DNA from 3 places in the Psychrobacillus sp. FSL K6-1415 genome. Region 1 is predicted to be linked to each of the others. Evidence: predicted binding sites of a transcription regulator. Region 1 holds the regulator's gene; each other region holds the start of a gene.
What was found. Region 1 encodes LexA, which represses DNA repair genes until DNA is damaged. Its sites were predicted from a motif close to CGAACATATGTTCG; they were not measured.
Positions count from the first base shown of each region.

Region 2: the regulator LexA is predicted to act here: its motif matches at 1,321-1,334, upstream of MKY60_RS10025 (Y-family DNA polymerase).
Region 3: the regulator LexA is predicted to act here: its motif matches at 2,035-2,048, upstream of MKY60_RS11275 (YolD-like family protein).

Region 1 covers NZ_JBBOOQ010000001.1:1,721,060-1,725,425, reverse strand. The annotation lists gene tkt (transketolase) at 1-283, opposite strand, end outside; gene MKY60_RS08015 (DUF896 domain-containing protein) at 370-603, opposite strand; gene MKY60_RS08010 (YneB family resolvase-like protein) at 666-1,316, opposite strand; gene yneA (cell division suppressor protein YneA) at 1,313-1,630, opposite strand; gene lexA (transcriptional repressor LexA) at 1,804-2,424, shown strand; gene MKY60_RS07995 (peptidoglycan DD-metalloendopeptidase family protein) at 2,611-3,186, opposite strand; gene MKY60_RS07990 (hypothetical protein) at 3,793-4,332, shown strand.
Region 2 covers NZ_JBBOOQ010000001.1:2,139,360-2,143,725, reverse strand. The annotation lists gene argS (arginine--tRNA ligase) at 1-246, shown strand, start outside; gene MKY60_RS10030 (hypothetical protein) at 648-1,262, shown strand; gene MKY60_RS10025 (Y-family DNA polymerase) at 1,380-2,633, shown strand; gene MKY60_RS10020 (helix-turn-helix domain-containing protein) at 3,176-3,976, opposite strand; gene MKY60_RS10015 (DinB family protein) at 4,218-4,366, shown strand, end outside.
Region 3 covers NZ_JBBOOQ010000001.1:2,389,988-2,394,353, reverse strand. The annotation lists gene MKY60_RS11285 (DUF3888 domain-containing protein) at 208-684, shown strand; gene MKY60_RS11280 (LLM class flavin-dependent oxidoreductase) at 977-1,969, shown strand; gene MKY60_RS11275 (YolD-like family protein) at 2,082-2,453, shown strand; gene MKY60_RS11270 (VC0807 family protein) at 2,589-3,248, shown strand; gene MKY60_RS11265 (HAD family hydrolase) at 3,263-3,946, shown strand; gene MKY60_RS11260 (sugar nucleotide-binding protein) at 4,351-4,366, shown strand, end outside.

The DNA.
Region 1 (4,366 bases):
ATTGTCTGAAGTTCTTAATCTCCTCCATTGGTAAATCATAGCCACCAAGATGAAGTAAGCTATATAAAAGCATAGAGCCATGACCTGCCGATAACACAAAGCGGTCACGGTTGAACCATGTTGGGTTACTTGGATTATGACGTAAATGTTTTGTCCATAATGTGTAAGCCATTGGCGCTGCCCCCATTGGTAAACCAGGGTGACCAGAATTTGCTTTATCAATTGCATCAATAGATAAAGTTCGAATCGTATTAATTGCTAATAAATCGGATTGTAATGACATGAATGACATCCTCTCAAACAAATTTTTTCTATATTTCTAGTTTAGACAAGAATGTCTGTATTATCAATGGTTTCTGAAATGATTAATTAATTCAGAAACTTTCCTTTCTTTGCTTCCTGAACTTTTACAGGTGTTACATCATTTCCTTCGGGGTCAATTATTTTTACACTTTCGATTGTATCTCTCATTGTGGAACGAAAAGTTTCCAAATATTCTTTGCGTAAAGAGCTTTGTTCTTTTGCTTCTTCAATAGAAAGACCCGATGTTTTAGATTTTCTAGATAACTCGCCAATTCTCGCTAATTTTTCTTTGCTTAACAATTTATTTCATCCTTTCACTTTATCTAAATATAAAGGTAAGGAAAAAACACACAGAGTGCAAGTCATTTCACTCCATGTGCTTCTATATACTCAATATAACGTCTATGTACTGTTGCTTTACTAATATTAAATCCTAAACCTTTTAAGGTCATTGAAATCTCTTCATAAGTAAGTCCTGCATTCCGAAGTCTGACTACTTCTGCTAAAGGAACATCTATTCTTTCTCTACCTTCAGGATTGCCTTTTGTCTTTAAGTTTTTCTCTGGTCTATATCCCTCGGAGACCGCTTTCTTCATACCTCTTCTGATTTTAGCGTTGTGTAATTTCCTTTGATATTCTTCTACAAGCGCAAGTATTTCCAGTAACATAGAATCCATTTCATTTAAATTGATAACACCCTTATCCTGTAAAGTATATATTGAGGTATTTGTTTTTTGAAGAAGATGCAGAACTGCCATTCTTCCATTTCCTCTACCAATCCGGGTTTCATCTTGAACAAATATCGCTTTAATTTCATTTTCTTTTATATAATCCAGTAAATCTAATAAGCCTTCACGTTCAATATCATATCCACTATGTTGATCTATAAATACTTTCTCTACTTCATAATTGTGTAGCGCTGCAAATTCTAATAGCTCTTCCTCCTGTCTTTGTAAAGATGTCTCTTGAGATTCTTTTTCAGTACTCACTCGACAATATATAACTGATTTCATTTAGTATCGCCCGCTATCTCCGTTTCATGATTGAAATGGTAACTTTTTTCCTCCACTGGGATTTTAAGCATCTCCCCAGCTTTAATATGTCCATCTTGTAAATTATTCATAGCTATAACCTTATTAATCCATACTTTTTTATCTTCCTTCACGCCATACTCATTTGCTAACTCCCATAAAGAATCGCCTTGCTCTATATTAATATGAAGACTCTCATCAGTTGAAAAAGAATTCGAGATTATTATAAACATTATAAAAGCAATACTACACGCTACAAATATTGTTAGAAAATAGTTTTCTTTAATCCAAGTCATAAATAATACCTCCAATAGAATGTGTGTTCGTAATGTATATTTCAATAATAATGCGAACACTTGTTTTTGTCAACAACAATTAGAACCTATGTTTGCATTAAAGTTCTTCGCCTGTTATACTATTAATAAGATAGAAAAGGATAGAGATTAATTACTCTAAAAGAGGTGAGCATATGAAAAAAGCATCTAAGAGACAGGAAGACATTCTAGCTTTTATAAAAGAAGAAGTTCGTAAAAAAGGATATCCGCCATCTGTTCGAGAAATAGGAGAAGCTGTGGGCTTAGCCTCTAGCTCAACCGTACATGGACATTTAGCACGACTGGAAAGTAAAGGTTTGATAAGAAGAGACCCAACTAAACCACGTGCCATTGAGATTCTTGATGGATTAGGTAGTATTGCTGAAAAACAAAACGTTGTGCATGTCCCCCTTGTAGGTAAAGTTACCGCTGGTGTTCCCATTACCGCAATTGAAAATATAGAAGAGTTCTTCCCGCTTCCAGAAACTTTTGGTACTGCCGATGATAATTTATTTATGTTGGAGATAATGGGTGATAGTATGATTGAAGCAGGTATATTGAATGGTGACTACGTCGTTGTAAAACAACAGCAATCAGCCAATAATGGAGATATTGTAGTTGCTATGACAGAGGAAGATGAAGCAACCGTTAAACGATTCTTTAAAGAGAAATCTTACTTCCGTTTACAGCCTGAAAACTCTTCCATGGAACCTATCATCGTAAATTCAGTTAGTATTCTCGGAAAAGTAGTTGGTGTTTACCGCAATATTCAATAGATTTAACGGACTTGACAATATACTTAAATGTCAGTAAGATAACGAAGAGCCGATATCATATTTCAACGAAAAGTGGACATTTTCGTTGAAATCATCGAAAAACCCCTTTACCTTTATGGTTGAGGGGTTTTATTTTGTCCGAATTTCTTTTTTAGTTAACATATTCTGTTTTCCTCTTAGTGTTTTTTATTTTTTCTTTAAAGCAGCTAAAGTTCTTGGCCCAACTATTCCGTCAACTGCCAAGCCGTTTTTCTTTTGAAAATCTTTAATTGCTGCAATTGTTAAAGGTCCCTCGATCCCATCAACCATTAGTTTATAACCTACTGAATTTAAAAGTTTTTGTACTTCGGTTATATCTGTTTCGCTTATATAGTTTAAAGGATTCACCGCATTTGGCTGCCCCGCCTCGTAAGATGGTATGTGAATTTCAAAATGCAAATGTATTCCTGTACTATTTCCTGTTGTGCCCTTTATACCAATCTGTTGGCCTTGTTTTACATTTTGTCCAATCTTTACGGTGAAAGATTTTAAATGAGCATACAAGGTTTCATATTTCTTACCGTTTAAAGTATGGACAATTGTTATTGTGTTTCCATAGCCACCTATAACTTTTGCTCTCGTCACTACTCCACTTGCTGATGCCTTTATAACCGGACTTCCATCACTTCCGAAATCCACTCCTTTATGCTCTTTAACTATATTATTCTTTCGAATTTCCCCAAAATGCGATGTAATTCTTCCTTCGCATGGTCTGATAAACAATGTTTCCCCCCCTTCTAATTTAAGTAGAGATTCAATATCCCCTTACTAGTAAATGCTAAAATAAATAGTAACAAATAGTCAAATGCCATTATATTTATCAAATAAAATAATAAAATGGTTAAAAATGCGTAAATTTGGGTATTAGTATTTATAATTGAACATAGGTTAAATTAATTATATTATTTTATGTCAGCCTATATAACTATAAAGGGGCAAAAAACTTATGAAACTAATTATAGTAGAACTAAAAAAGCTAATTAATGATTACTATAGATGCAATAACTACCATCTGAAGGAAGAAATTTTGATCGATATCAATTTGTTAAAAGATGCTATAAGAATCTTAGAAAAAAGAAAGTTAGAAATAAACACAAACAGCTCACTTGGTTATTAACCAAGTGAGCTGTTTTATATATTTTTTAAAACCATACTTTGTTTTGTTGTATCTCTTTAAATCACCTACCTATATCAAACTACTTCAAATCCCTCCATATTTATATTATTTATTCATACGAGATAATCAATCTAACTAGTTCTATTAATTTATAGGACATATATTACTGTATGCCGATAATTTGGCAAATCTATTAAAAGGAGGTGATTTATATGGTTCTTGTACTTCAAGAGTTTACTACCCCAGCTAATACAACTGTCATTGCAGATACAGCTGCACCACCCGGAACACTTCCTACGCCTGCAATATTAACTCCTCCAGCAATGGTTTCACCGTTAATAGACGGAAGCAATGCTTACATTTGGTCTCCAAACACAGAATCCAATCAGACAGTGACATTTCAAAGTATCTTTGATATTGGAGCTTTGCCACTTCTAACTCTAGCATTACCTATTTCCGCCTACTATGCTTTTGCGGCAAACGAAACCGCTACAGTTACTGCATCTTTAGAAGTAGTAAATCTTCTAGGTATTGTAATTGCTACTATTCCACTTTTTGATGGAGCAAACTCAGGTAGCTCTCAGGACGTTGCTATTACATCCGGTGACACATTAGTTGGAGTAGGCCTTCTAGGCAATACAGGTCGTATTGTAGTTAATGCTACTGTAACTTCTCCAGTAGCTGCCGGTTACTCACCAAATCCCGGTAGATATTTGGGACAACTTACAGTGCACAGTTTTCTAGCAGTGTAGTATGGATGAAAAAATAAAATAAGGTAACAGTATT
Region 2 (4,366 bases), 420 kb from region 1:
CCAATTATCCAGCTACTCGAGGATTTTCCACGTGTAGTAGAAAAGGCATTTGATAATGCGGATCCATCCCAAATTGCAAAGTTCAGTTTACTGCTTGCGCGCCAGTTCAATAAATATTATGCTAGAACAAAAATTTTAGCAGATGATGGAACGACTTCTTCTAAGTTAGCATTCGCATTTTCAGTTTCTGTTGTCCTGAAGGAATCCTTACGACTTCTAGGTGTACCAGCTCCAGAGAAAATGTAATACTAATAGAACTCATATACAATTAGATTAATTAACACTCCCGCTAGCCTGGGAGTGTTGTTTTATTTGAGGGCTATATGAAGGGATTTTTGACCTTAGATAGAATAAGTATGGTAGTACGTATTGGAGGATAGTTGATAAAGATAATTGAATCAGTATAAAAGCTTAGGATGCATATTTCCTAGAAAAAATATAACCGGGAATAGTGCAGATATAGCAATTCTAACTGCAAATACAATCGAACTTTCTCATTATAGTTCTCATTATCGGAAATCTGGACGAAGCCATTGAGCCGTGAAATCATTTAATCTTTCCATCGAAGTAATTGAGTCGAAAATGTGGATGATGCCATTGAACAAATCAATGAGTTAAACCGGAGGAAATAAGAAAGGAAGGCTTATATGAAAAAAAGAGAAGTGGATCAATCTGACTATTATGACCAAAAGCTTTTGCCGCTCGATGACCAACTATGTGAACTTTTAAAACAACGTAAAGACCTTTCAAACAACAATCCAGGTGTTCCACCAATTGAATCGATCTCCGATTGGGCGGAAAAGTATGGAGTTTATGAGGATTTGTTAAACTCGTTGTTTGGATTATTGAGAAATGAGGAAATCTTTCGGCCACAGGTTGAACCAACTAATTTCAGAAGACATCTGCCAGTTATGAAAGCGATTGAAAAGGATGAACGCTTATACTCAATTACATTCATTCGGCAGTTTGATAATGCAAGTGTAATATACCTTACTATAGATTGGGATGCCCCGAACATTTCCGATCCTCTGGAGGAAATGCGTCGGAGTCGTTCTGAAGGTGCTTTATATCTATACATCAATGATAATTTTGATTGTCGTCCTACTGGAAAAAGAGGATCGGAAGGTCATTTTACACACAAATTTATTGTATCTCCAGCACTTCCAGATGATTTAACCGGATTAAGTTTAATTTTTACTGAGTATAAGAGTCATTTAAAAGAGAACCTTACCGGTCTCGAATTTGTCATTAATCTCGAATAATTAAAAGCATTCCTACGATAAGAGCGTTTTTTCATACACTAGTATTTACCATTGAATAAGAACTTGTGTTCGTAATATACTATAAAGAACGTAAGTTCCTAGAAGGGAGTAAATAATATGTATGAGGGACTAAAAAATCGGCAAATTATATGCATTGATATACGAAGTTTTTTTGCAAGTTGTGCAGCAGCAGACGCAGGTCTGGATGTTACGAATACCCCGATTGCGGTCATCGGAAATTTGCAGCAAAAAGGAAGTATCGTGCTTGCTGCATCTCCACCTATGAAAAAACAGTTTGGTGTAAAGACTGGAACTCGTTTGTTTGAAATACCAGATCATCCTTCGATACATCTTATCGAACCTAAAATGGAGTTTTTCGTTCGAGTATCGATGGAAATTACACGCTATTTACACCAGTTTGTCCCACACGAATCAATTCATGTATACAGTGTTGACGAGTGTTTCGTAGATCTTGGAGGAACAGAAAAGCTGTGGGGGCCCGTTGAAAACACAATAAAACGTATTCAAGATGAACTGTATGCTCAATTTCAATTACCTTGTGCGGTTGGAATGGGACCTAATATGCTTATGGCTAAGTTAGCCCTAGATCTAGAAGCGAAAAAAACTGGTTTTGCTAAATGGACGTATGATGACGTTCAGGAAAAATTGTGGCCAGTAACTCCCTTAAGTGAAATGTGGGGGATTGGTTCTCGTCTCCAAAAGACTCTAAATAATATGGGGATTTTCAAGGTTGGGCAATTAGCAAATACTCCATTATCTCTACTCGAGGAGAAGTTTGGTGTGATGGGAAACCAACTTTATTTTCATGCGTGGGGAGTAGATATATCCGAGCTTGGAGCACCTCTAGCAGAAGGACAAATTAGTTATGGAAAGGGTCAAATATTATTTCGGGATTATCGTAGTAAAAAAGAAGTTATGGCAGTCGTTTTAGAAATGTGTGAGGATGTTGCTAGGCGTGCACGTGAAGCAGAGATGGTTGGTAGAACGATACATCTATCCGTTGGGTACAGCCAAGACGAATTTGGCGGAGGTTTCAATCGTTCTCGTTCAATCGATGAACCTACAAATGCTACATTGACCATTTATAAAGTATGTGAACAAATCTTTGATGAATTTTACGATCGCCGTCCTGTTCGGAAATTATCCATCTCGATTACCAATTTAGAACCAGAGTATTCGATGCAATTAAGTTTGTTTGAAGAAAATAAATGGAAAGAACGAAAGCTTGGGAAAACTATGGATGCCTTACGTAGTAAATACGGATCTACTGCAATTTTACGTGCAGTATCTTACACAGAAGCAGGAACTGCAAGAACACGTGCAGGATTACTTGGTGGGCATAAAAAGTAAAAGGAAAGAGTCAGCCCGTAAAAGGGAATGCATAGTAAAGAAATTATGCTGTGCCAAGTCAAATCCATAAACGTATTTATGGCTACATCACGCGGCATTCTTTCACATGTTCTTTGATACTGTAGATAAGTAAGGAATTAGTTGTAGAAAGACCAAGCTAAATGGAGGTGCAAAAATGTTATTATTATGGCAGCTTTCATTATTTGTTTCAATTTTAGCTTTAATGCTGGGTATTGTTAAAAGGTCTTGGGTGTACATAATAATTAGTACTTTCACATTCATACCGATAGCATATTACTTTTCAGGGGCAAATAATGAATGGAAATATGTTGGTTTGACTCCGATAATACTACTTGTTCTAACGATATTAATTTGGTTCATAAGCAAGAAAAAATTGAAGTCAATTAAAGGATAAATCGGAAGCGATTGTTTCAACAGAAACAGTCGCATTTTTACTAAAGAGTTAGTTAAGAGGAGTAATTCTTTTTCTCGAGAGGCACGCATAAGTAACTTGAAATACCAGTGAAGCCTAAGCCTATAGGTCACTCCTCAAACTCCGCATAGAATTTAAACAAGTCTCTTTGGCAAATTTTTTCGAAAATACCCACGTAATAACCTGCAAGATTGCGAACTTTTTTCTTTTGTGATGCATGCAATGAAATAGTCAATGCCTGGTATCCAATTTTTTCATAGAAGTCCTTATGCTGAGGAAAGTAATTAGTAACACGGTAAGTCAGGCTACGGTAAACACCATATAATTGACTTACTGTCTTTTGATCTTCTCCAAGCATCGAGAAAATAGTTGATTGGAACAGTTGGTAGAATGTACTCAAATTTTTATTTGTAGAATTATCTACGGAAAATGAAGAGGATACAATTTCGTTAGAATACGTTTTATGTAATAATTCTTTTTTAGAGCTTAAAGAATAATACGTTTCTTCTTGCGAAAGGTGCTGTTCAGTACTTGGATTTACTAGCGTTTGAGAATCTACTCGACTGATCATTTCCGATTGGTCATCGAAAGGCAAAATGATTAAAATATTAGCTCCATAACCCTTTGTCACACGTCGAATAGTTGAGATTCTCTTAATGACATGAAGGCTTTCTAGCTTGCGCAACGTCCGTCGAACAGTCGCATCCGATTTAGTTATTGCTTGAGAAATTGTCTCAACTTTCAAATGAGTAGCTCCAGCATATTTACACGCATACTGCGCGAGCAAAGATAGCACTGCACGATCCGTATCATTTAACTTATAACAATTCTGCGTTATATGCGACCTAATATGTGTATCCATTTCTTGAACGCTTTCAAATACTTGAAATGTCTTTAGATAGATAGTCATCTAATTTCCCCCTAGAGTCCGAAGTGAATTTGCGATTAGTCAACTGCTTCCCAACCATTACATAGAAGAAAATAGGGAGAAAGGATACAATATGAATAGATAGCACAGTAAACAGAACTTTAAAATAATGACTTCCAACAAAGGGGGTCATTTTTTATATGGAAAATGAGAAGGGATTTAGAGCAATCGAGGAGAATACATTTAAGGACAGGAGCATTAAACGAAATTAGGGGGAGTAGGATTGGAACAAAAAATTTTTGAGCATATGCAGACAGTAAGAGGAATAACAGAAAAATCTATCCAACAAATACCCGAGGAACTAGCAGATATTATTCCAAAAGGATTTTCGAATAATATTCGTTGGAATTTTGGTCACATTGCATATATACA
Region 3 (4,366 bases), 670 kb from region 1:
CCCCACCACCTTTTCATGTTTATTTTGTTCAGTAATGATTAACTTATCTCAACCAAATATTTCTTGTAAAATGGAGAAAACATACGAGTGCCTTATTTCAGTTGAAGTAATGCCTTTTTCGTATTCAAGTAATGAAGTAGCATAAAGTGACTATTTATTCCCTTTTAACTCAAACTACCCTTAGTTGAAATTAAAAGGAGTTTTTTTATGAAGAGATTTCTTATACTTTGTATTCTTATTTTCTTTTTATATAAAGGACTTGCTTACGAAAATAATGCAATTCATACCAATGCACAGTTTGTAGAGGTTCAACCGATTAAAAATGAGTTATATAATGAATTAACGGTACGCTTCATCAGTCCGTACGTTCATGAAGCCGTCAATAGCCACTATCAAGCAGCAGATTCTTTAACACAAAATTTAAATACTGCACCTTCATTAATGCGTATTATGGAAGTAGAAAGGGTCGGTGAAGCTGTCAATTTTGAATTTATGATAACTGTTGAAGCAACAAGTTTTGTAGGGGAAAATGTGCCTGTTGCAGATGGACTATTGACCTTTAATTTAAAAGGTCCAGTATCAGGGGCAGGTGAAAACAGTGTATTTTTTGGGGGATATAAACAACTAAAAACATATGCACTGCCACAAGAGTGGAAACATATCATCAAGAAACCTTTAGAATAGTGTGTATCTATGAATTATGATTTTTAGACATTGAAGTATGACTTCGAACACAGCTTCAAAATTTTTCTCAGTTAAAAAAGTGTTAAGCTTGCGAGAAAATATGAAGAGTACAATACGTATTTTAATTCAACCTTTAACATAGCCCAAAATTAAAAGAAGAATAACAAGAGTCGTCCTAACAAATCTTTATTTTACTATTATCAAGTCCCTTTCGTTTACTTTTTATCTTTTAATCGATAGCATTTGAATAGTGAAGTATTCAATGAGCATTTGTGGAAGGGAAGATATATAGATGAAATTAAGTGTACTAGACCAAGCGCCAGTCACAACTGGCAATACAGCAGCGGAAGCATTAAAAAAAGCAGAAGAACTGGCTATTTTAGCAGATGAACTAGGCTATCACCGTATGTGGATGGCCGAGCATCATGGAACCGATGCGTTTGCAAGTTCGGCACCGGAAGTAATTGCAGCTCACTTAGCTGCAAAAACCAAAAATTTACGTATCGGTACAGGTGGCGTAATGATGATGCACTATTCACCACTAAAGCTAGCCGAAGTATTTAAAACACTGAGTGCACTTTCTCCAGGTCGTATCGACTTCGGTGTTGGACGTGCTCCAGGTGGAGATAATCATGCGATGTACGCCCTTTCGGAAGGACGTCCTCCAATGGTCAATAATATGTATGAAAAACTAGCGATTGCTCTGCAACTGATTAATGACGAAGTTCCAGAAGAAAGCCTATATAACAGAACGCTTGCGACACCTTCTAAAATCGTGTTACCAGAAGCTTGGTTACTTGGTTCTACTGGTAATAGTGCTGTACAAGCTGGCAGAATGGGTCTCGGATATTCCTTTGCGCAATTTTTCCAAGGTGGTATGACACCAGCTATATTAGATACGTACCGCAAAAACTTTACGCCATCTGCTTTAATGGAGAAGCCAGAGATTAATGTTACCTATCTTGTCACTGCTGCAGAAACAAATGAAGAAGCTGAGTTTCAAGCATTACCGCAGGATATCTCTCGTTTGTCTCTTATGAAAGGGCAAATTCGTCCATTGATGACACCAGAGGAAGCGCAGGAATACCCATTGACGGAAATGGATCGAATGATGATACAAGAAAATCGTAAAATTCATCTGGTCGGTTCTGCTAAAGAAGTGGCTCAGACTTTACAGGAAGAGCAAGATATTTATGGCTTCGATGAAGTAATGATTTGTAGTATTCCGCATTCACAAGAAAAACGTTTGAATGTCTATCGGTTACTCGCAAAAGAATTGATGTAACTAGCAATTGGGCGCACTTGTCATGGGTGCGTCTTTTTTGTAGCCATTTATTCTCTCTTGAAATGAGAACAAATGTTCTGTATTATAAGTGTAAAAGAAAGAACGTGATAACATGGCTAACTTTGAAGATGATTGGAACCAATTAGATTTATCTCGATTACAGGATCGTGGGTCAAAGAAATGGGTAGCAATGATGTTGCCTGAGCATGTGAAATTGCTTCGTGAGTACAGTGAGGAGATAAAAAAAGAGCCTTGCCCAAACTTAAACGAGTTTGATTATGAAGCTATTCAGGATCAAATCGCACTTGCAATGCAAAGAAATGTTGAAATTAAAATAAAACGGTGGAAAGAGGGAGAGTTTATCTATAACCGCGGTACGATACAATGGATTGATTTGAGGAAAAGAACAATCGAACTAGAGGATCCTTTTCGCTCATTTGAGCTATATATTGATGAAATCGTAGACGTCACCATATTGGAATAGCAATTACCTAAAACATCATCCTTTCAATGTGGATGATGTTTTTATGTATGAAGTAAAAAGAAGGAGTTTGTCAGGAAGATGTGGAAGATTATTCAAGGAGAATTGATTAGGTAAAAAATTAGAAGGAGAATATGAATGAAAAAGTACACTGTCTTATTCGATCTCATATTCTATATGGTGCTACCGTTTGCAATCTGGACATATGGAAGAGAAAGTCTAGGTGATTACTGGGCGATGCTTTTATCGACAGCACCTGGTTTTATTTATACGATCATAAATTTTGTTAGAGATCGTCAGTATAATATAACGGGCATTTTTATATTACTAAGTCTACTTGTTGGAACAGTTGTTGATATACTGTCAGGAACTGCAGAGCGGATGCTATGGAATCAAGTATTCGTGGGAGTTTCATTTAGCAGCGTATTCTTAGTATCAATGCTTATTAAAAAGCCGCTTCCCTTATACTTTATGATGGATATGGCATATTTACAAGGATATCCGCGAGAAAGTAGTAGAGTGATTTATTTCAAAAAAGAGATATTACGGTGGTTCCAAGTACTTACATTAATTTTTGTACTGAGAGGTATTACTCTAGCATTAATAAAATCCTGGTTGCTAAACAAACATGGAGTAGACGCATATGGCTCCATGCTTATATATTTAAGGGTTACTAGCTGGGTATTCGGTGGTGTAATGATCATAGGGTATATTTTTATTGGAAACGAAATAAAAAAAGTAGTTAGTAAGCTGACAATTCCAAAGAAAGAGATAGAGTTAGTGACAGAATCTAAATAAAAGGGTGAATAATAATGATAAAAGCAGTACTGTTTGATTTGGATGGTACGCTACTGAATAGAGATGAGTCGTTAAAGGTTTTCATCGATAAGCAATATGAGAGATTGTTTGATTTTATAGGTCATATACCAAAAGATACGTATACAGCAAGGTTTATACAACTAGATAGTAGAGGGTACGTTTGGAAGGATAAAGTATATCGGCAATTAGTAGAGGAGTTTAGATTAACTAAAGTTACTTGGGAAGAGCTGCTTAAAGATTATGTGAATGAGTTTAAGTTTTGTTGTGTTCCTTTTGATAATCTTTTGTTAATGCTAGAGGAATTAAAGAAAAGAAAGTTGCTAATTGGGATGATAACGAATGGATATGGCCGGTTTCAAATGGATAATATAAAGGCTTTAGGAATAGAAGATTATTTTCAAGTCATTTTGGTTTCAGAATGGGAAGATATTAAAAAGCCAGATCCCCATATATTTTTACGGGCTGTGGAGAAGCTTGGCGTGCTGCCAAACGAATGCGTTTTTATCGGTGATCATCCAGAAAATGATGTGCAAGGTGCTAAAAATGTAGGAATGATAGGTATCTGGAAGAAAGATATTCACTGGCCAGACGCTCAGGCTGACTACGTAGTAAATGATTTAATGGAAATTCCAGCTTTAGTAGATGGTGCTATGGAAGAGGGAAATATGAATAGGTAATAATTTAAAATATATCACTAACGTCGCACTAGTTTGGAATAGGTATTAACAAGCTTAAAATATTCACTATTTTAATCGTCCAATCTAGTGACTCGCTGAAGGAGGGGGGGAAAAGACGCATCAAAATGCAATGCTATTCGGAAGTGTAAAATTGGGGGTTGTTGCATGTTTTTTTATACAGTTATATGTTTATTTTGCAAAAAAGAATTTAAGCTTTATGATAATGAACCACAGTACCAAAAATATAAACGTAATATGCAGGGGAAATTTTCTTGTCCTACATGTAAAGAACGAATTGAAAGCGATGCTAGAAAAATGAGGCTTTAACCATACGGCTATGAGTATATTTATGTATGAAACTCTGGAAGAAAAAGAGACTTTATATGAGTGGAGATTGAGGATTAATGAAAATGCTCATTT